3 regions of the Nitratidesulfovibrio vulgaris str. Hildenborough genome follow, and region 3 is predicted to be linked to each of the others. Evidence: riboswitches for the same ligand, from Rfam matches in the RefSeq annotation. Region 3 holds a riboswitch; each other region holds the start of a gene.
What was found. Region 3 has a riboswitch for cobalamin ahead of DVU_RS03090 (sirohydrochlorin cobaltochelatase). Riboswitches for the same ligand answer to the same signal wherever they lie in the genome.
Positions count from the first base shown of each region.

Region 1: linked by a shared signal. The riboswitch ahead of DVU_RS13840 (ribonucleoside triphosphate reductase) and the one ahead of DVU_RS03090 (sirohydrochlorin cobaltochelatase) in region 3 are both predicted to bind cobalamin.
Region 2: linked by a shared signal. The riboswitch ahead of metE (5-methyltetrahydropteroyltriglutamate--homocysteine S-methyltransferase) and the one ahead of DVU_RS03090 (sirohydrochlorin cobaltochelatase) in region 3 are both predicted to bind cobalamin.

Region 1 is NC_002937.3:3,049,367-3,059,404, forward strand. Features, by position in the region: gene DVU_RS13830 (hypothetical protein) at 1-664, shown strand, start outside; gene DVU_RS13835 (hypothetical protein) at 1,055-1,297, opposite strand; gene DVU_RS13840 (ribonucleoside triphosphate reductase) at 1,381-3,450, opposite strand; cobalamin riboswitch at 3,605-3,778, opposite strand; gene DVU_RS13845 (flagellin) at 4,120-4,968, shown strand; gene DVU_RS13850 (DMT family protein) at 5,172-5,525, shown strand; gene DVU_RS13855 (sensor domain-containing diguanylate cyclase) at 5,512-6,813, opposite strand; gene DVU_RS16895 (PAS domain-containing protein) at 6,708-7,229, opposite strand; gene DVU_RS13860 (glutamine--tRNA ligase/YqeY domain fusion protein) at 7,406-9,118, shown strand; gene DVU_RS13865 (DMT family transporter) at 9,378-10,038, opposite strand, start outside.
Region 2 is NC_002937.3:3,540,721-3,550,758, forward strand. Features, by position in the region: gene DVU_RS15810 (class I SAM-dependent methyltransferase) at 82-870, opposite strand; gene metE (5-methyltetrahydropteroyltriglutamate--homocysteine S-methyltransferase) at 1,377-3,734, opposite strand; cobalamin riboswitch at 3,832-4,055, opposite strand; gene ilvD (dihydroxy-acid dehydratase) at 4,271-5,935, opposite strand; gene DVU_RS15825 (cell division protein FtsX) at 5,967-6,842, opposite strand; gene ftsE (cell division ATP-binding protein FtsE) at 6,842-7,558, opposite strand; gene DVU_RS15835 (phosphoethanolamine transferase) at 7,758-9,332, opposite strand; gene DVU_RS15840 (diacylglycerol kinase) at 9,338-9,712, opposite strand; gene DVU_RS15845 (YbaK/EbsC family protein) at 9,815-10,038, opposite strand, start outside.
Region 3 is NC_002937.3:718,672-728,709, forward strand. Features, by position in the region: gene DVU_RS03075 (ABC transporter substrate-binding protein) at 1-86, opposite strand, end outside; gene DVU_RS03080 (ABC transporter ATP-binding protein) at 61-876, opposite strand; gene DVU_RS03085 (FecCD family ABC transporter permease) at 873-1,928, opposite strand; gene DVU_RS03090 (sirohydrochlorin cobaltochelatase) at 1,930-2,823, opposite strand; cobalamin riboswitch at 2,960-3,140, opposite strand; gene DVU_RS03095 (hypothetical protein) at 3,450-4,538, opposite strand; gene DVU_RS03100 (chemotaxis protein) at 4,678-5,628, shown strand; gene DVU_RS03105 (sigma-54-dependent transcriptional regulator) at 6,239-7,924, opposite strand; gene DVU_RS03110 (peptidase U32 family protein) at 7,945-9,171, opposite strand; gene DVU_RS03115 (PHP domain-containing protein) at 9,211-10,038, opposite strand, start outside.

The DNA of each region.
Region 1 (10,038 bases), 1.2 Mb from region 3:
ACTAGAACGCCTCTCCAACCTGGAAATCCTTCTCGAACGCGAAGACCCCGTGCGATTGCACGCACTGGTGGCCCCTCGCAAGACACCAGCCCCCACAGCCTCCGCCCCGGGCGAGAGTGCGTCACCCCTCTCTGCACACGGTGACGGGGCGACGGCGACGCCTGATGCGACGTCATCCGGTGCCCCCGCCGGAGATACCCCCCCCGGCCTCACGACGGACCAGCCGGACGACGCAACCACCGGGACACCTTCCGATGCTTCGGAGGCCGCAACCGTTGCCCCCCTCTTTCAGGATGCACCAGCGTCCGCCCCGAAACGCGACATCTCGCCCATCAACAACGGGCAGGCACGCGTCGACGATGTGCAGGTGCAGATTTCGCCGCAAGGGAAAATCCGTGTGACGTTCAGCCTCTCCAACGGTGACACGTCCCGGCAACTGGCAGGGCATGTGGTCTTCGTGGCCATCGACGGCAAAGGAACGGGACACGACCTTGCCATCCCGGCAGAGGCTGCCGACTTCCGCATCTCGCGCTTCAAGAAGATTGTCGCTTCGGCGCGCCTGCCGCAGGGCCTTTCCAGCGGCGACATCGCCCTCGTCGCCATCGAGATACGTAGCGGGGACACCATCGTCTTCCGCGACGCCTTCCCCTTCCGGCGCAACTAGGGCCCTCTCTGTCCATTGTCGCGTCGCGGCGTCACAACCACGGGGCATCCTTCACCGGCACCGTGCCACGGCCGCCCGAGACAGTGAAGGCGACGCCCGTCATAGTCCGAAGCCCCTCTTCCGCTGTATCGAACGGTACCAGACCTGATGACCCGCCTGACCTTCCGACCTGATGCCCCGCCCGACCTGCCCGACCTCCCGACCTGCCCGGCCTGATGGCCCGCCAGCCTTTCAATCCCGGTGCACAAGAAGCAGGAACACCCATACGCGAAATGCCCGGCGGTACCAGACCTTCCGGGCATTGCTGTATGCTGATGCAGGCGGTGAACGTAGCGACGCATCGGGGGAGATGGTCATACACCGTCCCCCCTTCGCGCAGGGACAGAGGGCCTATTCGCTGCCGTCACCGGGGAGATGCACACGCGACACCACCGCACGCACGGCTTCAAGCGCCTGCCCGCGTTCCTGCGCCGTGCGCTGCCACTTCTTCTTCTCCTTCTTCAGTGCCTCGATGGTCTGGAGAAGGTCGCGGATGGTTCCCGCCGGATAGCCCGGCGTTCCCTGCCCGTTACGGTGCAACTCCTCGTCGTTGCGCTGGCGAAGGGCCTCAAGCTGGCTGGAATTGAGTATCACGGAGCCTCCGGGCGTCTGATGCGCGAACGGGGCGGCGGCAAAGACCGTCCGCCCCGTGTGACCATGCTGTCCGACGCGGCGCGCTAGCCGTTGCCGCAGCCGCAGAAGCTGTTGGCGCTGTATTCCTTGCGTTCCTTGTACTCCTGCTGCTTGCCGAGGTTCCAGCGGTTGACGGGCCTGTAGTAGCCCACCACGCGGGTGTAGACCTCGGCCTCGTCACCGCACTGCGGGCAGTTGAAATGCTCGCCGTGCAGATAGCCGTGATTCTGGCAGATGGAGAACGTGGGCGTGACCGAGATGTAGGGGATGCGCGTCTTGCTCATGGCCTTCATGAGGTAGTTGCGCACAGAGTCCTCATCCGGTGCCGCTTCGCCGAGGAACGAGTGGAACACCGTGCCCCCGTTGTACAGGGTCTGGAGTTCGTTCTGATGCTCCAGCGCGGAGAACACGTCATCGGTGATGCCCACGGGCAGAAGCGTCGAGTTCGTATAGTAGGGCACGTCACCACCGGAGACGGCGATGTCCTCGTACAATTCGCGGTCGACCTTGGCAAGGCGGTAGCAGGTGCCTTCGCCGGGGGTCGCCTCAAGGTTGTACATGTGGCCCGTCTCTTCCTGGAAACGCACCGTGAGGTCGCGCAGGTGGTTCAGGGTGCGCTTCATGAGCCGCAGCCCCGCCTCGCTCTCGATGCCCTTGCCAAGCAGGTTGAGGCACGCCTCGTGCCCGCCGATGAGACCGATGGTGGAGAAGTGCCCGTTGTAGCCGTTCTTGAGGTAGCGGCGCGAGAACGGGAACATGCCCGCCTCGAGCAGCTTGGTGCACAGCTTGCGCTTGTATTCGAGGGCGTCGCGCGCCATCTCGGCATACTCCGTCACCATGTCGAGGAAGTCTTCCTCTCCCTGTGCGAGGTAGGCGAGTTTGGGCAGGTTGAGCGTGACCACGCCGATGGAACCGGTGAGGTCGCCCGAACCGAAGAGACCGCCCGTGCGCTTGCGAATCTCGCGCAGGTCCATCTGCAGACGGCAGCACATGGAGCGTACGTCTTCGGGGTTGAGGTCGGAGTTGATGAAGTTCTGGAAGTACGGCACCCCGTAGCGCGCCGTGAGCTTCAGCAGCAGCCTGCCCGCCTCGGAATCCCACGGGAAGTCGGGGGTGACGTTGTAGGTGGGGATGGGGAAGGAGAAGATGCGCTTGTCGGCGTCGCCTTCGAGCATGACCTCGATGAACGCTCGGTTGATCATCTCCATCTCCACCCCGTACTCGCCGTAGGTCGAGTCCTTGAACTCGCCACCGATGATGACAGGCTCGTTGGCGATGTGCTTTGGCGGTGCGAGGTCGAAGGTGAAGTTGGTGAACGGGCTTTGCCCGCCCCACCGCGACGTGGTGTTGAGGTTGTAGACCAGCTTCTGCATGGTCTGCTTCACCTCGTCGTAGGTCAGCCCGTCATGGCGCACGAAGGGGGCGAGATAGGTATCGACGTTGTTGAACGCCTGCGCACCGGCCCACTCGTTCTGCAACGTTCCGAGGAAGTTGACGATCTGCCCGCAGGCCGCATCGAAGTGGTTGGCGGGTGCGGCGCAGCAGCGGCCCTTGAGGTTGAAGCCCTCGAGCAGCAGGTCGCGCAGACTCCAGCCCGCGCAGTAGCCAGCAAGACCGAACGAAAGGTCATGGATGTGGAAATAGCCGTGCGTATGGGCGAGGCGAACCTCTTCAGGGTACTTCTCAAGCACATACCGTGCTTGCACAGACCCCGCCATATGCAGGATGAGGCCCTGATACGAATGCCCCATGTTGGAGTTTTCGTTGACCCGCCAGTCGCTACGGTCGAGGTAGCTTTCGATCATGCGGGCGATGTCGAGATAGGCCTGATTCTGGTTGCGCATCTCGCGCCGCTTCTCGCGGTAGATGATGTACCGTTCGGCGACTGCGTAGAGACGGGCTTCCATGAGCACGCGCTGCACCATGTCCTGCACGTGCTCCTGTTCCGGGGCGTCCACGTCTTCAAGCTTGGCTTCGACGCGTGAGGCAAGGCGCTTGCCGAGCAACGGGTCTTTGATACCGCTGGCCTTCAGGGCCTTGTTGATGGCGTGCGCCACCCTGTCGACCGACCAGGTTTCCACCCGGCCGTCGCGCTTGAGAATCTTCTTGGGCATAGGATGCTTGGCTCCGGGCACGCACAAGACCGGCGGACCCCGTCATGGCAACGGGCGGCACTGCGTGCGGAGGCACGGGTCGACGTCGGAAACGTCGCCACCCGCACCGCGAATGGTGAATGGCTGAACCCCCGGTACATCCGCGTGCAACGAGGGATCGAGACTGCTCCGGCCCGGTATTCTGGCTCTCCCCACTCACAACCGCCTTCCCGCCCGCAGGGGGCAGTGGCTTCATGGCTGTGGCGTGGCGCCCGAGGCGCAGGGATGACAGCGGCGGGACCGCTCCGGACTCGCACCGGATTCCCGAAACCGGAGAAGAACGACGGTGCACGAATAGCAGACGGGGAAGGACGCGGCAACCCTTTCACGTGGTGCACAGGCAGCCCGCAAACCGTTGACGGGCAAGGCATCGCCCTCGTAACGACATGAAATAAAACACTTAAAATTTCACCTTCACACACGTGTCCGACAAGGCTCGCCACACGGCAGAAGGCTCGTCATACCGCACGGCTAGCGGATGGCTGCGCCATGCCCACTCGGCCCGACACAAAAAAACAACCGCCTCGCCGCTGTCATGGCGGTGCCTTCCCTTTTTCAGGTCAGCCCTAAAGTTCCCTCCCCTCCGTCCGATACGACTATCGTTAGGGTTTATCAGGCAAGGAGCACGCCATGGCAGACCGGAACCTGCAAAGCTTCATCGTCGACTACTCGCTGCAACTTCTCCAGCAGGACATGCTCACCAACAGCCTGTTCATGGGGAGTGCAACCGGCAAGACGCTGCGCGACCTTGTCCTGAAAGAGGCGAGCGTTCCGCTGCGCACCGACCCCACCGCCAAGGCTCTTTCCGGCACACTACGCGCCGACGCCGGCATGTTGCGACAGGCGTCGAAGAATGTGGCCGAAGCACAGAGCATCATGGACACCGGTGCCAGCGCCATGAACTCCATCAAAGACATCCTCGCCGACATGAAGGACATCGCAGACGAGGTCGCAGCGGGCACCATGACCACGGCCAACGCCAAGCCACTCTACAAGTCGCTACGGGACGAGATGCGGGGTATCATCTCCTCCACATCCTACAACGGCATCTCCCTGCTGGACGGCACGAACTGGGGTACAGACAGCCGCATGACGACGTCGGGCAGCGGCACCACCCTTTCCGGTTCGCTACGTATCCAGTCCGGCAGCGACGGCTTCGACCTCGCACTGCTGGACATGAAGAGCGACCTTTACAACGCCTACGACGATGGCACGGCGGACCTCGCCAACGCTGCGGCGGCAGCCGCCACCGCCACAAGGCTCAGCACCGATTCGACCACGGTGACAACCATCGCCGACCTGTACGCAGGGCGCTCGTCCAGCATCGCGGGCCACAGCGCCGCGCTGGCGAAACAGGCGGACATCATGGACGCAGCAGCCATCGTCCGCGAAAGAGGCAATGACGGTCGCACTACCGAGGAGTTGCTGCTCGACCTCATCCTGCGCGCATCAGGGACACTGGTGGACGAGAACGGCTGAGCACTCTCGGAATGCATGACAGAGGTGCGAAGGCGGGCGGAATGGCGTGAGACGACGCAGTACATGGCAGACGGGGCATGATTCCAGACGGCATGGCGCTTGCGATGCGGCAATGCAAGGCCTGACGCTTGACCAAGCCTGCGCTTCGCGGCACAGCAAGGCACGGCGCGCACGCGTCAACCGATACGCCTTGAGGAGCCTCCATGTTCGCATCCCTCCCCGTTCCGGTGGTCACCATCGGCCTGCTCTTTCTCTCCAACGTGTTCATGACCTTCGCATGGTACGGGCATCTGCGGTTCAAGGCCATGCCGCTCACGCTTGCCATCGCCGCAAGCTGGGGCATCGCCTTCTTCGAATACTGCCTTCAGGTACCCGCGAACAGGGCGGGCTACGGCTACTACAACGCCGTCGAACTGAAGACCATTCAGGAGATCATATCCCTTTCGGTGTTCGTGGTGTTCTCCGCCCTCTATCTCGGCGAACCTGTACGCTGGAATCATCTTGTCGGCTTCGGTCTCATCGTGGCCGCGGCCTTCTTCATCTTCAAGGAATGGTAGGCGACTCGGGGCATGACATCTCGAGAAGGGCCACCGGGCCGCACACCACACGGTCACGTCCCGAGGCCTTGGCGCGGTAGAGGGCCTTGTCGGCGGCGCGCAGCACCTCGGTCACCGAATGATAGGGAGGACACGACGCGACCCCCACACTGACCGTGACCCGCAAGGCCTCACCCCGTCCGTCGTCGCACGGCACCTCCATGGCTGCGATGGCTGCCCGCAACCGTTCCGCCACACAGCACGCCGCCTCGGGCCCCACGCCCGGCAAGAGTACGCCGAACTCCTCTCCCCCCAGACGACCCACGGTGTCGACGGTGCGCAACAGGGGCACCATCGCACGGCCAAGCCGCCGCAGCACCTCGTCTCCGACGGCGTGCCCCCACGTGTCATTGACCAGTTTGAAGTTGTCCACATCCATGACAAGGACAGAAGCCACCGCCCTGTCGTGGCAGCAACGCTGCATCATGTCGGCCAGGGTCTCCATGAATGTCGCCCTGTTCGAGACGCCTGTGAGCGCATCCATCGAGGCCATCCGCCGCAGTTCGACCTCCTGCCGCTTCTGGTGCGTGACGTCGCGCACCACCGCGTAGATGCGTCTCTGTTCGACCTCGGGCCGCGCACTCCACGACAGCCACCTCCATGTGCCATCGCTGCATCTCAACCGCACCTCAAGCCCCCGGACCCTTTCACCTGCTGCGAGTTGGTCAAGAGCCTGCGCCACGGCAGTGGCATCAGCCTCATGGGTGAGCCCTCCCAGCGACGTCTCCAGCATCTCGGACACCGTCCAGCCAAGGGTGCTGTTCCACGCCGGATTGACCTCGTGGAATCGCCCCTCGAAGTCGAGGATGCACAGCATGTCGAGAGACAGTTCGAAAAGCCGCGCCCGCGACTCCTCTGCATAACGCCGCGCAGTCACGTCCATGAACAGACCGATGACCCGCGCCGGAACGCCGACGGCATCACGCCGCACTACCCGCCCCTGATCATGCACCCAGCGCAGGGCATCGCCCCCGTCATGGATGCGGTACTCTGCCTCGTACCTGTCCGTGCGCCCCTCAAGGTGGGCGTTGAGCGCCGTGAGCACGCGATTGCGGTCGGCGTGGTGGATGCGTTCCATCCAGTCGTCGATGCCCCGCTGCGTCCAGCCCGCCGGGAAACCGAGCAACGCCACCCACCCCGGATTCACGGAAAGCCGCCCTGTGCGCACATCCCAGTCCCAGAGGCCCAGCGTCGCTGAACTCGCCACCAGTTCGAGACGTTCTTCGCGGCTGCGCAACGCCTCGCCCATGCGTGAACATTCGGTGACGTCGTGCACCACGGAAACAGCAACTGCCTTTCGCCCACCATGACGGGGTGCGAATGCACCAGCATCTCGCGCACCTCACCGGTCGCAAGGCGATGCGGCATGGAGAACCTGTTCGCCAGTCCCGTCGCGGCGGCCCTGCGACGGGCCAGTATCTCATCCCGTTGCAGCATGTTGATGTCGTCGATGAACATCGTGCAAAGACATTCGAACGGGTGCCCATAGAAGGCGCACGCGGCACGGTTGGCCTCGACGATGCCGCCCGACTCCGGTTCGATGAAGAGCATGGGCGCCGGATGATGTGACAGGGACCCTCCATCCAGCAGTACGCCGGACGGAAGACGCGCCGCACACTCGGGGTCGGCGGCCGAAAGACCGTACAACTCCATCAGCCCTCTCATAGTTGCCTCCACATATCATAATCCCCGACCGCCTATGATATGGCAAGCACTTTGCGCTTCGGCCACGAGTGCCGGACGTCAGAGCACCATTGACCACCCACGGCCCATCCCGTAATCTGGCGTGTCCGGCGTGAGGACGCCAATCCAGCCCCAGCCCACACAAAAGGGACCATACCATGAGCGAACAGAACCCGAACGTTTCCGAACGAACCACCGAGGCGACTCCCGGCCTCGACTTCGTGCGCAGCCGCGTTGTCGCCGACAACAGAACGGGCCGTTTCGACGGTCGCGTACACACGCGCTTTCCCCCGGAACCCAACGGCTATCTGCATATCGGGCACGCCAAGTCCATCTGCCTCAATTTCGGCATAGCGAACGAATACGGCGGCAAGTGCAACCTGCGTTTCGACGACACCAACCCTGTCAAGGAAAGCCGGGAATACGTCGACTCCATCCGCACCGACGTGGCATGGATGGGCTTTTCGTGGGACGACCGTGAATTCTACGCCTCGAACTACTTCGAACAACTCTACCAGTTCGCCGAACAGCTCATCATGGCTGGCAAAGCCTACGTGGACAGCCTCTCCGCCGAGGAGATACGCGCCCACCGGGGTACGCTCACGCAGCCCGGCACCGAAAGCCCCTACCGCAACCGTAGCGTTGAAGAGAACCTCGACCTCTTCCGCCGCATGAGAGCTGGCGAATTCGCCGACGGCACCCACGTGCTGCGTGCCAAGATAGACATGGCTTCGCCCAACGTGGTCATGCGCGACCCTACGCTGTACCGCATCCGCCATGCCCACCACCATCGTACCGGCGACGCATGGTGCATCTATCCCATGTACGACTTCACGCACTGCATCTCCGACTCGCTTGAGGGCATCACGCATTCCATCTGCACCCTCGAATTCGAGAACAACCGCGAACTGTACGACTGGACGCTCGATGCCCTCGGCGTCTACCACCCGCAGCAGATAGAGTTCGCCCGGCTCAACCTCACCTACACGGTGCTGTCCAAGCGCAAGCTCATCCAGCTTGTGGAAGGCGGCTTCGTGAAGGGATGGGACGACCCGCGCATGCCCACCATCAGCGGCTTGCGCCGTCGCGGCGTGCCCCCCGAGGCGCTACGCGAATTCTGCGCCCGCATCGGCGTCGCCAAGGCGGACAGCACGGTCGACTACGGGCTGTTCGAGTTCTGCATCCGCGAGCGCCTCAACGCCACCACCCCCCGCGTCATGGGCGTTCTCGACCCCATTCGCGTGGTCATCGAGAACTATCCTGAAGGGCAGGTCGAAGAGTTCGACATGCCCTACCACCCCGAAGACGCGTCTTTCGGTTCGCGCATAGTGCCCTTCTCGCGCGTGCTGTACATCGAACGTGACGACTTCAGGGAAGACCCGCCCAAGAAGTTCTTCCGACTCGCCCCCGGTGCCGAAGTGCGCCTGCGCTACGCCTACTACATCACCTGCCGCGAGGTGGTGAAGGACGAGGCGGGCAACATCGTCGAACTTCGCTGCACCTACGACCCCGAATCGCGCGGCGGTTCGTCGCCCGACGGTCGCAAGGTCAAGGGGACGCTGCACTGGGTCTCCGCTGCCCATGCCGTTGAGTCGGAAGTGCGCCTCTACGAGCAACTCTTCGCCGTATCCGACCCCGATGACGTGCCCGAAGGCGGTGTCTTCACCGACAATCTCAATCCCGACTCGCTCAAGGTCGTCCGCGCCATGCTCGAACCTTCGCTGGGCGGCATCGAACCCGGCACCAAGGTGCAATTCGAGCGCATGGGCTACTTCTGCGCCGACCCGGACTCCGTGCCCGGTGCGCCCGTGTTCAACCGCACCGTGACCCTCAAGGACACGTGGGCGAAACTCGAGAAGAAGATGGGCTAGAAAGGCGACAGTCGCACGAAGCTGACACGGAACGCCCCGCATTCGCGGGGCGTTCTACGTTGGCACAGTGGAAGGGGCATCAGCCACCTGCCATGGCAGTAACCGGCGATTCCGCTAACAGCCGTCGGCCCTCGCCACGTGCCTGCATGCCATCGTCGCCGGACAGCAGGCCGCCCATGCAGACGGAAGAGGGCGGCAAGCGAAGGCATGTCCGTACCTTCGCCTCCCGCCCGTCAGGTGGGGGACAAGCCACACGGCCTCACGCTTGACCGTGCGATGGGGCCTCCCTTTCCTGCATTGTAGAGGGCACGGCATCAGCAGCCTTGGCCTGCGGCGGCACCTTCACCCTGGAGGGGATGAGGCGCAGCAGGCCTACACCGCTTACGATGAGCAGCGCACCGGCCCATTGCATGGTTGTCAGCTTCTCGCCAAGCCATGCGTCGGCGATGACCGCCGTGAGCACTGGTTCCAGTAGAAGAATGGTATTGGCCACCACCACGGGCAACAGGCCCAGTGAGACGTTGTACAGCCCGAAGCCGAGCAATGTCGGCCCTGCGGCAAGGATGAAGAGCGCAAGCCAGCAACCGGGGGCCATGCCAGACCCTACAAATCCGGCCGCACCAAGTCCCAGTCCCGGCGCATAGGCCGCCAGCAGAAGGTTGGCAACAGCCTGAAACACCGCCGCATAGGCGAAGATGTGCAGCAGTGTCACCCACGCATCGATACCGCGCCGTGCAGCCACGCGCCCCAGCATGCTGTAGGCCGCATACAATAGGCCCGAGGCGATGCCCGTCACGAGGCCCAGCGTACTCATGTTCCACGCGCCGGGGTCGGCAACGCCGCAGACCATGGCGCACCCCACGAGGCAACCCGCCACCGTGAGCATGAGGGGCAGTGTAAGGGCCTCTCCCAGCAGAAGC
Region 2 (10,038 bases), 750 kb from region 3:
AAGGCGCGCACGTCACGAGGCGCGCAAGGTGCGCGAAAACGGTAATCTGTAGTCCAAGGCGGACGTGTTGTCAAAAGGCTGTCAAGAGGAAAGGTCGCGCCCGTGGCCCGTGCGTCCCACGACCGTGGGGGGGCATACACGCATGGGTGCGGTCTTGCGTGTGGTGAGCAGCAGCGGGGTCACGGGCAACCCGCGCCCGGTGTCGACGCGCAGGGCGAGATACGCCCCGAAGGGGTTGAGCGCGATGCCACGGTTGCACAGGTTGAACAGGGTGCCTTCGCGCCATGTGCACGAAGGGGCGTGCAGCACGGTGCGCCACGTCACCGCGCAGCCTCCGCAGCCTTGCCGCACGAGGCGCAGCATCTCGGGCAGCGAACGCCAGCGGGCCTGCCGCAGCCTGCTTGAACTGCCGGGCATCGGCACACCATGCGAAAGATAGTAGGGCGACCAGCGGTTGAGCACGGCGACAAGCACCCCACGCGCGGCGACGCGGAATGCCTCGGCCAGCACGGCTGCGGCATCATCGACGAATTCGAGCACGTTGAGCAGCGTCACATAGTCGAACGCATTGTCCTCGAAGGGAAGATGGTCGCCCACGCCAAGGTGGAAGTCGGCGCGCGGCCCGAGGCGCGACCGTGCCGCGGCCAGCATGTCGGGGCTGGCGTCGAGGCCCGTCACGTCGAAGCCGCTTTCCCAGAAGTACTCGAGAAAGATGCCGGGGCCGCAGCCCACATCGAGCAGCGAATGCCCGCGGCGCGGCCATCCCGAGACGAGATGCTGCAAGAGACGGCGCTCATGCCGTAGCGCGAAGGCACCGGCAGGGGTGTCGGCCCAGTCGAGGAAGCTTTTCACGTCTTCGGCGTTCCACATGGCGGAGTGTCACCTTGTTGGCGTGCAGAAAGGGCGGGAATGCGATTGCAGCATGGGTCTGACAGGACACCAGCACGGTTTCAGCCCGAAGGGCCGCCAGAGATGACCGTCAGCCGCTGGCCCCGGGGCAGGGCCAGCCAGTTACGGGATGAACATACCCCAAAGCCACGACGTCGCAAAGGGGAGGCGGCATGCCACGCCACAGGGGGTGCAGGGCCACCCCGCCCCGGTATCATGGCCCAGCCTTGCACGGAGTCCTGCCCCACGGCGGGCATGACCAGAGGGACGCGTCGACCGGGAAGGAGGGTCACACGACGCGAAGACCGGGCATGTGCTGCCATGGACCGGCACGACCTCGTACTGGGGCTGCCTGTCGGCGTCACAATGGGGACGTCGACCGATGCAGAGGCACTGCAAGGCTACCCGGCCGCGACCTGTGGCCTCAGGGCCCGCCCCGCGGATGGGGGACGGGCCCTGAGGCGCAAGATGAGGGAGAGAGGGACTGGCTAGGCGTCCAGCCTAGCCCTGACCCTGCGTGCGGCCTCGACCATGTTGGCGAGGGCGGCCCGCGTCTCGGGCCATTCGCGGGTCTTGAGGCCGCAGTCGGGGTTGACCCACAGGCGGTCTACGGGCAGCACCGCCGCCGCACGCAGCAACAGGGCTTCCATCTCGTCCACGGAGGGCACGCGCGGGCTATGGATGTCATAGACCCCCGGCCCCACTTCGTTGGGGTAGCCATGCGTGGCGAAGACATCCAGCAACTCCATGCGGCTGCGGCTGGCTTCAAGGCTGATCACATCGGCATCCATGCCGGCGATGCGGTCGATGATGTCATGGAAGTCGCAGTAGCACATGTGGGTGTGCAGTTGCGTCGCATCCGCCACGCCCGAGGTCGCAAGCCGGAAGGCACGCACCGCCGCATCGAGATACGCCTCCTGCGCGGCACGGCGCAGGGGCAGCCCCTCGCGCAAGGCGGGTTCGTCGACCTGCACCACGGCAAGCCCCGCCGATTCGAGGTCGGCCACCTCGTCGCGCAGGGCAAGCGCAAGCTGGCGCAAGACCGTCTCTCGCGAAATATCGTCCCGCACGAAACTCCAGCAGGCGATGGTCACGGGCCCGGTCAGCATGGCCTTCATGGGACGGGCGGTGAGTGAACGGGCGTAGGCACTCCACGCAACGGTCATGGGTTCGGGACGCGACACGTCGCCATAGAGCAGGGGCGGCTTCACGCAACGCGTGCCATAGCTTTGCACCCAGCCGTCGGAGGTGATGCAGAAGCCTTGCAGCAAGCCGCCGAAGTACTCGACCATGTCGTTACGTTCAGGCTCGCCGTGGACGAGCACGTCGAGGCCCAGAGCCTCCTGCTCACGCACCATCATGGCGAGGGCGTCGCGCATGGCGGCTTCATAGGCGTCCTGCGTGAGGCTGCCATCACGCAGGGCGCGACGTGCGGCGCGGATGTCCGGTGTCTGGGGGAATGAACCGATGGTGGTGGTGGGCAGGGTGGGCAGATGCAATGCCGCCCGCTGGGCCACGATGCGTTCCGCATAGGGCGAGGTACGGTGCTCCATGTCGGACGTCACTGCGGCAAGCCGCGAGGCCACCGCCGGGTCGTGGATGCGCGGACTGACGGCCCGCTGACGGCGCACCTCGCGGTTGGCTTCCAGCGAGGCCGCGGTCGAAGGGCCGTAGACGCCTCGTACAACTTCGGCGACAAGGCGCACTTCGGCGCACTTCTGACGTGCGAAGGCCAGCCATCGCGCCACTTCGGGGTCGAGTTCGCGCTCCGAACCGAGGTCGACAGGGCAATGCAACAGCGAACACGAGGGGGCCACCCACACCCGGTCTTCACCCAGACTGTCGGCAGCGCGACGGACAAGGTTCACGGCCGCATCGATGTCGGCGCACCAGACATTGCGCCCGTCGACCACCCCCAGAGAGAGGGCCAACCCCGGCGTGCCCTCACCGGCGCCCAGCACCTGAAGGGCGGCGTCGAGGTCGTCACGTCCACGGACAAGGTCGAGATGCAGCACATCCACAGGCAGGTTCAGTGCCACCGGGAGGTTGTCGGCGCAGGGCGCGAAGTAGCTGGCCACCATCAGCGTCGCATCGGGTACGGCGGCCCGAAGCCGCGTGTACACCGCCGGAAAGAGGTCGCGCACGGTCTGCGGCAGGTCGAGTGCCAGCACAGGTTCATCAAGCTGCACCATCAAGCCTCCAGACGAGTAGCCACGCGGGCACGCGGGGGGGCATGCGGAAGTGAGCTCACGAAGGAGCGTCGCGTAGGCGTCGCACAGGGCGGGCAAGAGGGCGAAACGGTCTGAACCGTCGACACTGCGCGCCAGCCACAGCCATGTCAGCGGGCCGGGAAGGACGGCCTTGGGGGTGAACCCGGCATCCTGCGCCTCGCGCAGCTGCGCCACGAGAGGGGAGGCATCCGGGGCGAAGGCGGTGTCGGCGTCAAGTTCAGGGACAAGGTAGTGGTAGTTGGTGTCGAACCACTTGGTCATCTCAAGGGGCGCGACGGGCGACAGACCAGCTTCGCCACGCGCCATGCGGAACATGAGGTCGATGTCCTGCCCTGTACCTGCTGGCGACGCAGCAGCACCGGACGGACTGAACCGTGGCGGTATGGCGCCCAGCATCAGGGTCAGGTCGAGCATGTGGTCGTACAGGGCGAAATCGCCCACGGGCACCACGTCGATACCCGCATCACGCTGCATGGCCCAGTGGCAGGCCCTGAGGCGGGCCGCCTCTCCTTCGAGTGCGTGCCGCGAGACGCGGCCTTTCCAGTAGCCTTCGACAGCCTTCTTGAGTTCTCTGCCCGCGCCGATGCGCGGGAAACCGAGGTTGTGGGTTCGCATTGCCACCTCCGGGAATGCGTAAGGGGGTGCCCGCATGACGGGCGTCGCACCGTTGCGCCATGCGCATGGGTGCTGCGTGCCGGGGTCCGGTTCGCGCGGCCTCAACAAGGGTGGGGGACGTCTTCCGACTGACGGGCGAAGAGATGATGCCGAGCGGTCGCACCATGCGAAATTGAAGCCCACTCGACAGGGCGGCCCTTCCCGGTGCCTTGGCACCAGTGGACGCAGCCCTTGCAGCCCGATCACGGCAGCGCGCCTGTACCGGATTCGCACCGGTTTCCGTTTCCTGCCCACCGGAGCGCCGAAGCACTCCATATTGATACATCAGGAAATACTGATATCAATATATCCTGTCAACCAGATATAACAAGTGTGCTGCGGCGTCCTGCCCCCCGCCTTGACCAGCCGTCGTGCACCTCTTGGACCTACCGCGCCGCAACCCGCGGTCACGTCCATGCCGTTGCCACATGACGCAAAAGGCCCGCCCCGCGTAGGCGGGACGGGCCTTGAAGACCGATGAAGGCAGGAATGCGCGACTAGCGCTGACGCGCACCCGTGGCGGCAGACGACACCATGCGGGCATAACGGCGCAGCAGCGGCGAGGTGATTTCCTTTTCGACGGGCACGAAGGCGGCCCTGCGGCGGGCAAGTTCATCCTCGTCCACCAGCAGGTCGAGGGCGCGCGCGGGGATGTCGATGCGGATGCGGTCGCCCTCCTGCACAAGGCCGATGGGCCCGCCTTCGGCGGCTTCAGGCGAGACATGGCCGATGGCTGCGCCACGGGTGCCGCCGCTGAAGCGCCCGTCGGTGATGAGCGCCACATCCGCCCCGAGGCCCATGCCTGCGATGGCCGAGGTGGGAGTGAGCATCTCGCGCATGCCGGGGCCGCCCTTGGGGCCTTCGTAGCGGATGACTATGGCGTCTCCGGCCTTGATACGCCCTCCCATGATAGCCTCACAGGCGGCCTCTTCGCTATCAAAGACGCGCGCCACGGCCTCGCGCACCATCATCTCGGGTGCCACGGCAGACTGCTTGACCACCGCACCACCGGGCGCAAGCGACCCCTTGAGAATGGCGATGCCGCCCTGCGGCGAATACGGGGCGTCGACAGGACGGATGACATCGGCGTCACGCACCTTGGCCCCCAGTGCATCGAGATTCTCGCCCACGGTGCGCCCGGTCACGGTCATGGCACTGCGGTCGATGAGCCCTATCCTGTCGAGTTCGGCCATGACCGCGGGAATGCCCCCTGCGGCATGGAGGTCCTGAATATGATGATGCCCGGCGGGCGAGAGTTTGCAGAGGTTGGGCGTCTTGCGGCTGACCTTGTCGAAGATGTCGAGGGTGAGGTCGAGTCCCGCCTCTGCGAAGACGGCGGGCAGGTGCAACACGGTATTGGTGGAACAGCCAAGGGCCATGTCCACGGCCACCGCGTTGGCCACGGCCTTCTCGGTGACGATGTCGCGCGGGCGGATATTGCGTTCCAGCATCTCCATCACCTTCATGCCCGCATGCTTGGCAAGGCGGATGCGCGCGGCGGTGACGGCGGGGGTCGTGCCGTTGCCCGGCAGGGCAAGGCCGATGGTCTCGGCAAGACAGTTCATGGAGTTGGCGGTGAACATGCCCGCGCACGAACCGCAGCCGGGGCATGCGCCCTCGACCAGTTCATCGAGTTCGGCCTCGGTCATGTCGCCGCGCTGGACGCGTCCCACGCCTTCGAAGACGGTGATGAGGTCGGCACGACCGGCAAGGGTGGCACCGGCAAGCATGGGGCCGCCGCTGACCATGACCGAAGGTACGTCAAGGCGCAGCATGGCCATGAGCATGCCGGGTACGGACTTGTCACAGTTGGGGATGAACACCAGCGCGTCGAAGGGGTGCGCGGTGGCCATGATTTCGATGGAGTCGGCGATGAGTTCGCGCGAGGGCAGCGAAAAGCGCATCCCCTCGTGGTTCATGGCAAGGCCGTCGCACACCGCGATGGCGGGAAACTCGAGCGGGGTGCCCCCGGCGGCGCGGACTCCGGCCTTGACCGCCTCGGCGATGTCGTCGAGGTGGATATGCCCCGGTACGACCTCGTTGGCGGCGTTGACCACGCCGACCAGCGGGCGGGCCAGTTCTTCGCGGGTCAGCCCGAGGGCGTGGAGGAGAGAGCGGTGAGGGGCCTTTTCCAGCCCGTGGGTCATCTTCTTGCTGCGCATATAGCCTCGCACGGGAATGACGCCGAAGGCGTCAGTTGCGGTCGCGGACGGCCATCCAGCCGCCCGTCAAACCCATGAGAACCGGAACGGCCACTAACAGAACCGCCTGTTCTGGCGGCGGGAAATGCAACTCCATGAGGAGCGGGGGAACGGCGAAGAACGGCCCTACGAAACGGTAGACGAGATGCAGCAGCGCAAGGGCCGCGCCGCCGCCCACAAGGCCCAGCATCGCGCCGCCCACAAGCAGGGGCAGCCGTATGTACCAGTTGCGTGCGCCCACCAGCTTGAGAATCTCTATCTCGTCGCGCCGGTGCTCCAGCGTGAGGCGCACCGAACTCGCCGAGACGAGGGCCAGCACCAGCGTGAGAAAGGCGACGCTAGGCCACACCACGAAGGCGCTCACACCGCGCCACATGCGACCGAACTCGTCCTTGAGCGGCGTGGAGGTCACGCGCTCGACACCGGGGAGGTTCTTGAGGAAGGACTGCGTCTCGCGCGCCCAGCGGCCCGCGTCGACCTCACGCGGCGAGAACACCAGCAACGCCGTGGGTGGCAGGGGGTTCACGCCGCCGGAGGGCAGGGCGTCCGCCCCGCCGAGGCGTTTCGCAAGAGCGGCGAGCGCGTCATCGGGCGTCCATGTCTCCGCACGGGTCAGCCACGGCATGCGCCGCACCTCGTCCCATTGCGGGCGCACCTGTTCCAGCGGCGTACCGGGACGCCAGTACACCTGCCACACGGTCTCGCCACGGGAGACGCGGAATTCGGCGTCCACGGTGGTCAGGGCCATGAGAAAGACACCGCCGAGGAACACCGCCAGCGTCACGGCGGCAAGGCCCAGCGTGTGCGCCAGCGGGTGCAGGGCCATATCGCCCACCCCCCGCGCGATGAGCCGCAGTACCGTGCGCATCACGGGCCCTCCAGCAGGTCGCAGGCGTCAGCCCGACATGACAGACGCGCCCCCGGCCAGTTGGCATGGGTGATCATGCCGTCATCAAGGTGTATGAGGCGCGCCGCGGGATTGCGCCTGATGAGTTCGGGGTTGTGCGTGGCCAGCACCACAGTCGTCCCGTAGGCGTTGAACTGCATGAACACGTCCATGAGGCGCAGCGAGAGGTCGGGGTCGAGGTTGCCCGTGGGTTCGTCGGCAAGCAGCACCTGCGGATTCACGACGATGGCGCGGGCCACGGCCACGCGCTGCTGTTCACCCCCCGAAAGCTCACCGGCGGGAGTGTCGAGGCGGTGCTCAAGCCCCAGGGCGCGGGCCACGGCGCGTACGCGCCGCCCGGAAGCACGGGCGTCGAGCCCGCGCACCTCCAGCGGCAGGGCGATGTTGGCGAAGGCCGTTCGCGCAGGCAGGATGCGAAAATCCTGAAAGACCACCGAAACATGGCGTCGCAGGGCGGGAAGGTCGTGTGAACGCAGACGGGCGAGGTCGAACCCCGCCACCTGCGCCTGCCCGCGTTGCAAGGGCAGCGCGCCGTGCAGAAGACGCAACAGGGTGGTCTTGCCTGCCCCGGAAGGGCCGGAAAGAAAGAGGAAACCGCCCTTCTCGAGCGTGAAGGAGCAGTCCTTCAGCGCCCAGTGCGAGCCGTAGTTATGCGAAAGGTGCCTGATGTCGAGCATGACGGCACATCAAACCAGAGCACGGCGGGCATGGCAAGAGGCGTGTGCAGGGAGAATGCAATCACCCCGTCCGGGATGGCATGGAAGCGTGCCACACGGCCGGTCAGGCGACGGAACGTTCATCATGTCCGGGACTCCGTACGTGCGGGCATCTGGCACACCGTCCCGTGACCGCGTCCATGGCATCGACGTCGGCGTATCACTCTGTCAACGCGACAGCCTCATCACCCGACGCCCGTAGCGGCGGTGCCGTGACTCCCGAAAGGTCGTGGCTTGCCGAGGCAATGGTGGAACGGATGCCACCAAGTCCGAGAAGTGTATGATAGATGAAGTCATGCGTGACCGGTGTCCCGCGCACACGACGCAATCTGGCGACCACATCGGGGCGGCTCTTTTCGTATACGTCACTGTACCACAGGAAAAGAGGGACCTCGTACTGTTCATCGGCCACCTTCTTCGTCCCGTGGAAGAAGACACCGTTCTCACCCAATGACTCGCCATGATCTGACGTATACAGAACGACGGCATTGCGGTCGCGCAGCACATCGATCGTCTCTGCGATCATCGCATCGGTCTTCACGATGCTGTTGTCATAGGCATTAATGACATTCGCGATGTCGCGCGGCATCGCCTCATTACTATACGTATCGGGCATGAAGCGACGATGTTCCGCCGCGTACTGCTGGTTGTATGAAAAGTGCGACCCCTGCGTATGGAGCACGACAAGTTTGCCCCCTGCATTTGCCACGAACGCCTGCAGGCGGGTCACAAGATCCCGGTCGACGCCCTTGAGGTACTCCACAGTGCCCGCACCTGAGACAAGGGCGTCTGTGAGGTGACCGCTACGACCGAGCCTGTTCTGGCGCGAAAAGAAAGCCGTATCGTATCCGTGCTTGTTGAAGAGGCTGATGAAGGAACCATGCCGGGGCGTCCTGTCTTCAATGGTGGCATCGGTCAGTATGCCGATGAGGGAAATCCTCGTCGTGTTCGCAAACGACCGGCAGACCCCGTAATTGATGATGTTCCTTTCGACAGAAAGACGCGGCGTCGTATCCCGCTCGTAGCCGTTGATGCCAAAATGATCGGCGCGGGCGCTTTCACCGATGATGAACACCACCACCGGCTTCTCATGGTCCGGGATAACCAGCGACGAAGCGGCATCCGCCGGGTCTGGCAGCGCCGCGAGCGTGTCGGACCGGCGCTCTTCCCTGACATACGCCGCAGCAGCCTTGACGACGGAGACGGGAACGATGCGACTCATAGAAAGCGCTTCATAGGATGCCTTGCCGCCAAGATGCTTGAACGCGGCACGTCCCCCCTCGGCACTTACGAGTGCACACAGCAAAAGCAGTCCTGCCATCGCCGCATACCGCCTTCCGGCGAGACTCGCCCTGAATGACTGCGAGAGAGAGCTGTGGACAAGGCTGACCGCTATCCCTGCGCACAGCAACAGAAAGAGCGGCCATGTGACAAAACTATCGACTTCCGCCCGGTTGGTTTCAAGCAACCATGCCAGCGTGTCGTAGCTCATCGACACGTCGAACAGTGTGTAGAAATAGGTGAGGGCACACCCCGCAACGTGGAGAAAGAGGAAATATCCCCAGCGAAGTCCGGGAATACCCCCGAAAGTGACCGCAAGGGCGAGGTGCAGCAACAGCACGGGCACGGCAGCCAGCGGAGACACACCGGTCGCATAAAGCTGCGGGTTGTAGCATAGGGCTGCAAGCAGGGAGATGACGACGAACACGACGGAACCGAAGCGGGAACCTCTCATACCCATCACCCCAGCAGCACACACAGCCAGACGACAGCCGCAAGACACATGGCGACGAAGACGGCACCGGACCCGATGTCCTTGACCTGCCCGGAGAGGGGGTGCCACTCGGTACCCACCCTGTCCGTGAGCGACTCCACGGCCGTATTCAGCAACTCGACGATGATGACGAGAACCCAGCTGCCGATGAGCAGCGCCTTTTCCACTCCCGTATCACCCAGCAGCAGGGCAAGGACGACAGCGGGCACCAGCACGAGAAGTTCGTCCTGGACGGCGGCCTCGTGGCGCACCACGGTATTCAGCCCCTTCATCGAATAATGGAAGGCGTTGATGATACGACGGCAGCGCGCGGCAAGACCGTTGGGAAAGGCTTCGGACATGGGGAACATCCTTTTCACTGTGCTGTACGTGCCAGACCGGAACGGGGTGAGAGACGTTTCGCGGGCATCGGTCGCGCACCTATGCCCGTGACAGGCGCGCCACTATACCTTGCAGACGTCGACCCAGACGCCATCCGTCACGCGCTCAAGGTCTGCCAGCGTGATGCATACCGCGTTATTGGATGCGCCCGCAGCCGGGTACACGGGGTCGAACGCCCGAAGACTTGCATCGAGGTATACCTTCACCCCCTCATTGAGGGCGAAGGGGCAGACTCCGCCCACGGGATGCCCGACAAGGGTCGGCACGTCGTCGCCCTGAATGAAAC
Region 3 (10,038 bases):
GCAGGGGCTTCGAGCGTGATGACGGTCCCGGTGTCGTCGGTGCAGGAGACGGGCGCGGCCTCACATGGCGCGGTGTGCAGCACCATGAGGCACACCAGCAGCACCCACACCCGGAACGATGCTCGCCTGTGGTGTGCCGGTGACGGGGTGCGGGTGGACGGTGATGCGCGTCTCATAGATGGCGGATAGGGCTTGTTCATCGAAGACCTGTGCGACAGGCCCGTCGAGGACGACCCTGCCCGATTTGAGAAAGACCAGCCGCGTACAGTACAGGGCGGCGAGATTGATATCATGGATGGCCGCCACGATGCGCAGCCCGTGCCGGTGGCGTTGGGCCAGCAGGTCGAACACCTCCACCATGCGGGCGACGTCAAGCCCGGCAGTCACCTCGTCGAGAAGCAGCGTGTCGGTGTCCTGCGCCAACGCCCGGGCCACGAGCACCCGTTGCAGTTCCCCCCCCGAGAGGGTGGCGGCACTGCGGCGCGCGAGGTGGGCTGTGCCGGTGGCGGCAAGGGCGGCCGCGGCCGCGTCATGGTCGACGGCCGTGTACCCCCGAAGCGGCCCCGTGTGCGGGTAACGTCCCATGAGGACGAGAGAGAAGGCGTCCACATCCGGGATGACCTCGGGGCGTTGCGGTACGGTGGCGATACGCCGTGCACGTTCGCGCGGGGCCATGGCGGCAAGGGGCGTGCCGTCCAGAAGCACGTCACCGCCACGGGCAGGCAGGACACCGGAAAGGGCGAGCAGCAGCGTCGTCTTGCCGCTGCCGTTGGGGCCGAGAAGCCCGACGAGTTCGTCTTGCGCGATGCGAAGGTCGATGCCGTGCAGCACCTCCGTCTGCGCATACCCCGCATGGAGAGCACGACATTCCATCATGGGCGTTCCCGCCGTTGTTCGCGTTGCAGCAACAGGCAGAAGAACGGCCCGCCCACGAGGGCGGTGACGACCCCCACAGGCAGTTCAGCACCGCCGGAAAGCAGCGTGCGGGCCACTACGTCGGACCATAGCAGCAGGATGCCGCCCCCGAACCACGCCCCGATGAGCAGCGGGCCGTGCGCCGCGCCAAGCACCAGTCGCAGCAGGTGCGGTACCACGAGTCCGACGAAGCCGATGACCCCCGAGACGGCGACGCAGCCTGCTGTGATGCAGCTGGCCCCGCACAGGAGCACGCAGCGCACGTAGCCCGTCCTCATGCCCAGTTGACTCGCCTGCGTGTCGCCGAGGGCGAGCACGTCGAGGTCGCGCGCATGGCGCACGACGGCGGCAAGTCCGAGCACCAGCGGCGGCAGCAACACGGCGGTATGCGCCCAGCCACGGCCTTGCAGGCTGCCCATGATCCAGAAGACGATGCTCGATACCGACTCCTCGTCCAGCGCCTTCACGAGTGATACCAGCGCGGCGAGAAAGGTGGAGACCACCACCCCGGCGAGCACGACCGTCTCGCGGCGGAACGACCCGGCTGCCGTGCCGAGAAGCAGGACGAGCGACAAGGCGGCGAACGCACCGAAGAGCGCAGCCGGGGTCACCACGCCGAGCCCCGCCACGAGGGCGGGGGCGACAGCAGCGGGCAGGGTTACGCCAAAGCTGATGGCGACGCTGGCGCCGAGGGCCGCGCCGCTGGAGACGCCGAGCGTGAAGGGGTCGGCGAGCGGGTTGCGCAGCACGCCTTGAAAGACGACCCCTGCCATGGCGAGTCCGCCACCGACCAGCAGCGAGAGGCAGACGCGTGCGAGGCGGATGTCCCCCACCACCAGAAGGCGTATGGGGTCCACATGGCCGGATACGGGGACACCCGCCGCTGCACCGAGCAGACGCATGACCTCAGCAGGGCCGATGTCGAACGGCCCGAAGAGGCAGGCTGCGGGCACGGAGAGCAGCCAGAGGGCGGCCCCCAGTGCCAGCGCGGTGCGGCGGCGGATGCGTGACATGCTAGTTCAGACGGGCCAGTGCGTCGTCGAGGTGACGCAGCCAGATGGCTGCCACTGCGTCGGACTCGGCGGTGCCGTGCAGTACGGGCTTGGCCTCGATGCCCCGTCTGGCAAGCTGACTGGTCCACGAGTCGTCCTCGTCACCCGCCATGTCGTTGCGGGCGTGGTCGCCGGCGACGGCCATGAGCGGCATCAGCCACACGCGCTTGGCCTTGCGCACATCGAGTTCGGCCATGACGTTGTCGAACGAGGGCGAGCCTTCGACGGTGCCGACCAGCAGGTCGGGGTCGAGACGCCACAGGTAGTATTGCAGGCCGGGGTAGCAGATGTCGGCCGGGTGCGGGGTGCCGTGGCCCATGAAGACCACGGGTTCGCCGGGCTTGCGGTCGGCGGGCAGGCTGGCGACGAGGGCTTCGGCCACGGCTTCGGCATCCGCGGTGGTGCCGATGAGGGGCAGGCCGACACTCACGCGGGTAAGGCCCTTGGGTAGGCCCTGAAAGGCGTGTGCGGTCTCAAGCAGGCCGTGGAATTCCTCACCGGGGATGGTGTGCAGACTCTGCACGGCCACATGGGTGAAGCCCTCTTCAGCCATGCCCGCCAGCGCCTCGGCGGGCGACGGTGCGGCGATGCCCTCCGCACGCAGTTTGGCGCGGATCATCTTGGCGGTATAGGCCCAGCGGACGGGGATGTCTGGGTGTGCGGCACGAACCCTGTCACCCATCTTGTCGAGCGCGGGGCGGGCCTCTTCGACGCTGGTGCCGAAGGCGACGAGCAGTATGCCCGTCTTCTGGGCCTTGGGCGCTCCATGCCCGGCGAAAGCCGGTGAGCAGGCGAGGATGATGAGGCAGGAGAAGACGAGGCAGAGAAGCCTCGTGACCATGGGATGGCGAGACATGGCAACCTCCAGGGAGGTTGGCGGGCAATTGGCGTGGACGGCAGGACGGATGACCACAGGGCTGCGCGCCGGGCGCGGCATGTGTCGGGTCGCCACCGTGGGCCCGGTCGGACAAAAGCCCCGTTGTCGCCGGGCATGGCATCGGACGTGTCAGGCAGGTCTTCCGGCTCACCCGACCTGCTCCGGCCTTCCCGGACGGTCGTCCAGTGGCACACGGGGGAGAAGGTCTTTTATGGGCTTACGGCGGCGGGTCCGCTCCCGATTCACACGGGATTCCCTATCAAGCCGCTCAGGGCACCTGACTCGTGCGGCATAGGCCGTAGGTGGACGACGTGTCAAGCATGCTGCCGTGTGCGCCGGTCGCGACAGTGTCGTGCCTGCGTGAAGCCGCGGGCTTCGGGCATGTGCCCCGGCCTAGACATGCCGTGGGCCTATGGCAGAGTGCCCCGCGGGTCTCGGCGTCAGGGGTACCATCAGGAGGGGCACCATGGGACATCGGGGGCCATCGGGGGGGCGTTGTGGGGGCCTGTCCGGCCGGGGTGTCGTCATCCCGTCTGAGGCCTCCCGGCCTGAGGGCGACGTGGCAGGTGCGGCTGGTCGGTGACAAGGGCGCGGGTGGCGGCCGGTCAGGCGAAGGCCAGCCACGCTGCCGTGACCACCACCACCGAGGCGATGCGAAGCAACTGGCTTTGCACGAGCAGCGAAAGGCCCAGTGCGGGCGTGAAGATGCCCGCATGTGCGGGAAACTGGTGGCGGATGGCCCGAAGCGGCGTGGCGATGATGCCGCCGATGATGAGGGCGAGTACCGTCTCGCGTGTGGTGAGACTGCCTGCCGCAAGCAGCGCGCCTGCCGCCGCCACCCCGGAAGAGAATTCCGAAGCCACCGAGAACACCAGCACCCCTGCCGCCTCGACGGGAAGGAACCCGTCGGTGAGCCAGTGGGCAGTGGCGTTGCGCAGGACGTCGAACACACCGCCCTGATGCAGGGCGTACATCAGGAGGTAGGTGGGGGCGGTGAAGAGCACAAGGCGTGTCAGCCTCATGCGGAACCGTTCGGCGAACGGGCGCAGGGTGCGAGTGCGTGGTGTGTGGTGCGTCCGGGGTGCTTCACCGGCTGTATGGGGCATGGTGGTCAGCCGTGTGGCGACCAGCACGCCCACTGTGCGAAGCAGGGCCGCCAGTCCGTTGATGGCGAGATAGGTGACCCCCGCGCCCCGCGCCAGCGGGGTGACGATGAAGAACGTGGTGGGCAGGTGCAGCAGGAAGACGGGAAGCCCCGTACCCATGAGGTAGCCGAGGCGCATCTCCCGCAGGGTTATCCTGCCCTCCCGATAGGCCTCCATGAGCAGGGAGTTGGCGGCGGCGGCAGAGAGAAAGGCGGTGGTGAAGGCCGCCCCGCAGGCTTCGGGCAGCCTGCCCCACCGCATGACCGGCGAGGCGAGGCGGGCGAGCATGGGGGCCCAGCCCCCCCCTTCGATGGCAAGCCCTGCGGCAAGTCCTGCGGCAAGCGACAGCAGCATGACGCCCAGCGGCCTGACAAGCGCGGGCCACGCCCGTGACCATGCCAGCAGCGCGGGGTCGCGCAGAAGCAGGAACGTCAGCGCACCGCCGCCCACGCAAAGGCAAAAGGCAAGGGCGGCCCGGTTTCCGGCGTTGCGGCGGCGTGTCGTGGCCCGGGGGGGCTGTGCAGTCGTGGGGTGGGGGCTATGGGACATGATTCTCCACGGAGGCGTTCCGGCGTGCTTTCGGTTCGTCCCGTCTGATAGGCCGACAGGGGCGGGCAGGCAAGCCTAACCTGTGGCGTTCGGCGGGCATGAGGGGTAGAATCATCGAAGTCCCTTTCAGGAGAGAACCGTGTCGCAAAGCAAGATACTGCTCGAATCCGGCACCAACGAACTGGAGATCGTCGAATTCTACATCGACGAGCCCGGTTATCGCGGTCATTACGGCGTCAACGTCGCCAAGGTGCTTGAGATCATCCGCAAGCAGACGGTGACGGCATTGCCCGAGATGCCGCATCCTGCGGTGCTCGGTGCCTTCGCGCACCGGGGGGGCCGCATCATCCCTCTGGTCGACCTCGCGGCCTACCTCGGCAAGCCCCTGAGCGACGACGCGGCCCAGCGCAAGATCATCATCACCGAGTTCAATCAGGTGGTGACGGGGTTTCTCGTGTCCGGAGTCACGCGCATCCATCGCATCAGCTGGATAGATGTGGAGGCACCGGGGCGTTTTCTGCAGGGGATGAGTTCCAGTTCCATCACGGGGGTCGTGAGGCTTGAGGGGCGTGTGGTCTTCCTGCTGGACATGGAGAGCATCGTTGCCGAGATGCACCCCGACCTGTCCATCCGCATGGGGCGGACACGCGCGACTGCGCAGGAAGCGCCGATGCGGCGCTATACGGTCTTGCATGCCGACGATTCAGGCTCGGTGCGCAAGCTGGTGCGCAACCTTCTCGAAGCCAGCGGACGTTTCGAGGTGTTGCAGGCGGATGATGGGCAAGGTGCGTGGGAGATGCTCGAAACCCTTCGCGCAGAGGCCGAGGGGCGGGGGCAACGCATCGCCGACGTGGTTCAGGCGGTCATCTCTGACATAGAGATGCCGCGCCTCGACGGGCTCACCCTGTGCCGCCGCATCAAGGAGGATGTCGCCTTGCGTGTGCTCCCCGTGGCACTGTTCTCCTCGCTGGTCACCGACAAGCTTGAACACAAGGGGCGTTCGGTGGGGGCTGATGCCCAATTCGCCAAGCCCGACTTGCAGCAGTTGAGCGAGCGTCTGCTTGAACTGCTGGGCGAGACTCCTGCTTGACCGTATGGAAGGCATCCCCTTGGCGGCATATTGCGTCTGTCTGCCTTTCGGGGGCTGCCATCGGCTGAATCATCCCTTTGAGTCATCCCTCCGGATGACGCCCCGCATCATACCCCGTTCCCTCTGGCGGGTTGCGCCGTGTCCGCCGCCGTGTCCCTTGGGTGGGGCTGCGCAGAACCCCGGTAGCGGGGACGCATGCCGCCGCCATGCCCGTTGCCGGATTCCTGTCTCTCTTCTGTAATGTTAAATGCGCGCCATCCTTGCGGATGACGCGCATTCCATGCCGCCTAGGCACAGTTTGCTGCCGTTCTGGCAGCGACGGACATGTTTGTCATGTCCGCACCCTGTCGCCGTCTACTTTGTCCGGAGTGCACGGCGACAGGGTTCTGGGCTCCGACCGACCTGCCCAGTATGTTGGCATCTATTTACCAAGAAGCGTGCCAAGCCTCCGGTTCGTGTAAAAAGTGTTTGGTTTTGCAGTGTTGTCGTTGTGTTGCCGTGGTGCTGCCAACGCGTGGCGAGATTAATCCGCAATAGAGGAATAGTATTCCGCGATTGCGGATATGGATGTGCGCTATTCCGTAATCACAGAAAAAGAGGGGATGACACTTCAGCTTCTGGCCCGTTGCGTCCGCTTCCTGCGAGGGGTCTCGAATCCATAACGCCTTAACATCTCATACAGATGTGACCGCGAAAGGCCGGACAGGGTACAGGCTTCGACGGTGTCGCCGTTGCAGCGCCGCATGAGCTCATTCAGGTAGTCCACGCACAGCGCGTCACGGAAGGCGAAGAATGGAGGCAAGGGCACGTCGGAAGCGAATCCGGCTGTCGGGCCGTCAGAGAGAGGGGTTGTCCGGAGGCGGACAGGGGGATGTCCGTCCGGCGAGACATCTGTCGTGCCCCCCGGTGAGACCGGCGGGGTGGCCTCTTGCAGGGGGCTTTGCCGATTGTTGTCGGGCGCGGCGGGCGCGGTGTCCAGCCTTCGGGCAAGAGGTGTCATCGCCGTCAGTGCATGAGCGTCATGAGTCGCGGTCACGGCGCGGGAGGTCTCGGTTACCTGACCGAAACCGCCCGGTGCAGCCGGTCTCTGGGCGGGGCCTGTGCCACTGACGAGGGCGGGGCGCTGGCCCGACATGCCTCGTGCGATGCTCACCCGGACGTGTTCGGGCAAATGACGGGCGAAGAGTTTCGGTGCGTCCTGCGCCGCAAGCACGGCCCTTTCGAGGGTGTGCACGAGTTCGCGCACGTTGCCGGGCCAGCGGTAGGCGCGAAGCGCTTCGTGCAGGTCGGGCGATACCTGTTTTGCGGGTAGCCCGTACTTCTTGCAGATGCGGGCGAGGTAGTGCCCGGTGAGGGCGAGGATGTCGTCAGGGCGTTCACGTAGTGGAGGAATGGAGATGACCACGGTCCGCATCCGGAAAAGCAGGTCGCTGCGGAACAGCCCCTTGTCGCTCATGGCTTCAAGGTTGCGATTCGTGGCGCATATCAGTCTGAAGTCGCTCGTGATCTCGCTGCGTCCCCCTACGGCCCTGAACCGCTGTTCCTGCAAGACGCGCAAGAACATCTTCTGGGTCGCGAGCGGAAGTTCACCCACTTCGTCGAGAAACAGCGTGCCACGGTGCGCCTGAAGGACGAGTCCGTCCCGGTTGGCGTCGGCCCCCGTGAAGGCGCCCTTGCGATGCCCGAAGAGAATCGACCCGGCCAGTGTCCGTGGCAGCGAGGCGCAGTCGACGGTGATGAACGGCGAGTCGGCACGGTGGCTGTTCTCGTGAACGGCGCGGGCGAAAAGCTCTTTGCCCACACCGGTCTCTCCCACGATGAGGGTCGCGGCGTCACTGGCCGCGGCTTCGGCCACATCGTCGAGGCACCGTCGCAGCCCGCGGCTGGACCCCACGATGGCGTGCTTGAGGATGGAGGGCCCGCGTCTGTCGGGGGGTCTGTCCCGGTAGTCCAGTGCGCGCAGTAGCGGCAGCACCACCCTGTCCACGGGGGCGGGCTTGCAAAGCCATTCCCATGCACCCCCCCGGATGGCCTTCTCGGCCGTGTCGGGGTTGCCTGCCGCACCTGTCACGATGACCTCGGGGGCGGAGGGCAGGGCGCGAAGCCCCGCAAGGGCTTCAAGCCCGCAGCCGTCGGGCAGGCTGGCGGCGAGGTAGATGACGTCCGCCTCCGTGGCTGCCAGAAGTCCTTCCGCCAGCGTGGGTGCGTGACGCGAGGTGTGGCCGAGTCCGGCGGCGAAGTCGGCCACCAGTTGGGCGAACGCCGGGTCGCCGTCTATGACCAGCACGTGGGCCATGCGTTCTCCGTGGTCCCTTGTCAGGCGCGAATGTAGATGCCGGGGCCGATGTCGGCAGATGCACAATGCAACACGCCAGCCATGCCGGGGTGCAGACGGTCGACCGTCTCGCCTCTGTGGTTCTCGAGGCGGTAGGTGCCGGGCAGCAATTCGGGGCGTCTCATACCGGGCAGGAGTACTTCGGCGATGGACGTGGCCTTCCACGGTGAACGCACGGAGACATGCCACGCGCCGTCACCTGCGGGGGCTTCGACCCGGGCCACAAGGGGGTGGCGTACGGCGTCATGCGGCAACCCTCGGTGGCAACGGCGCCCGCCACCGAGGAAGAACCCGGTGGTCAACGGGCGCGAGGCGCAGTTGAGCAATTCGAAGATGTAGTCGTCGCCACGCGAGGTGCGCCGCGCCACATCGTCGATGGCCGTGCGATAGACGTCCACGACCTGCGCCACATAGCCGCCGCTCTTCATGCGTCCTTCGACCTTGAGCGCCGCCATGCCCACGCGTGCGAACCAGTGCGCATAGCGGACGAGGCAGAGGTCTTGCGGGGCCCAGAAGCTGCTGTGGAAGGGCCCGTCTTCGACCACTTCCCATGCCACCTCGCCGGGGCGTGTCTTCTCTTCGACGGCGAGGGCGACGCCCTTGTATTCGAAACGGCAGGGGTGGGTGCAGGCCCCGAGGTTGGCGGAACGGTTGTTGAGCCATGCGGAGAGCAGGCACCGTCCCGAAAGGGCGAGGCACTGCGCCCCATGGACGAAGGCTTCGAACTCCATGCCGGGCGACGATTCCACAAGACGGCGCATGGTGCGCATGTCGAGTTCGCGGGCGAGGTTCACGCGGGTGACGCCCATGTCGCGCCAGAAGGCCACCGCCGCGCTGTTGGCGGTGTTGGCCTGCGTCGAGAGATGAAGCGGCAGCGACGGGCAGTGGCGGCGGGCCAGCAGCACGACGCCGGGGTCGGCGACGATGAGGGCGTCGACGCCCGCATCGGGCAGGCGTTCGAGTTCGTCGATGATGGCCGGGAGGTGCTCCTCGCGCGGCAGGACGTTGAGGCAGTAATAGACGGCGGCATTGCGGGCGTGAGCGTCGCGCACGGCACTGATGAGGGCGTCGCCGGTGAAGCCTCGGGTCCCGGCACGCAGGTTCAGGGCCGGGCCGCCAAGGTAGACGGCGTCGGCCCCGTAGCGGAGGGCGGCGTCGAGTTGTTCACGGTCGCCTGCCGGGGCGAGCAATTCGGGTAGGTGGGGCATCGTTTCGTAGTATGGTGTTGCTGTGCGGTGCCCGGCTGGTCAGACGGGCAGGCCGCGTTCGCGCCGGTGGCGCTTGAGGTTGTCGAGCACATGGGTGGTCACGCGCAGTCCGCCGCGTCCCCGGCCTAGCGAAATGGCGGGCTTGGCCTTGCCGTGGTAGTCCGAACCGCCGGTGAGCACCAGCCCGTGCCGGTCGGCGATGTCCACGCAACGGCGCTCGTCCTTGTGGGAATGCTCGCTGTGGTAGGCTTCGATGGCGTCAAGCCCCGCGACCTTGAGGTCGGCCACGGTGTCGTCGAGCCATTCTTCCGGGCAGCGCAAGAGCATGGGGTGGGCGATGGCCACCGTTGCGCCGCATGAGGCGAGCAGTCGCACGCCTTCGGCTGGTGAGAAGACCTTCTTGGGCGCGTAGGCCGGGGCACCGGGGCCGATGAAGCGGTCGAAGGCCTCTTGCGGAGTGCGGATGTAGCCATGCCTGAGCAGGGCGAGGGCGATGTGCGGGCGCCCCACCGAGACGCCACCGGAAAGGGCACGCACCTCTTCGTAGGTGATGTCCATGCCGAGCGTGCGCAGATTGTCCACGATACGCTCGTTGCGTTCGTTGCGGTGTCTGCGCAGTTCCTTCATGGCGTCGAGAAGTGTCTCGGGTTTTTCGGGCAGCCAGAGGCCGAGGATGTGTATCTCGCCATATTCGCTGCGCACGCCGAGTTCGCAGCCTCGCACGACCTCGATGCCCGTCTCGTGGCCCATGGCTACGGCCTCGTCGAGACCCGCCACGGTGTCGTGGTCGGTGACGGCGACGGCGGCAAGACCCGCCTCTGTGGCCTTGCGGACGAGGTCGGCCGGGCTGTCGCTACCGTCGGATGC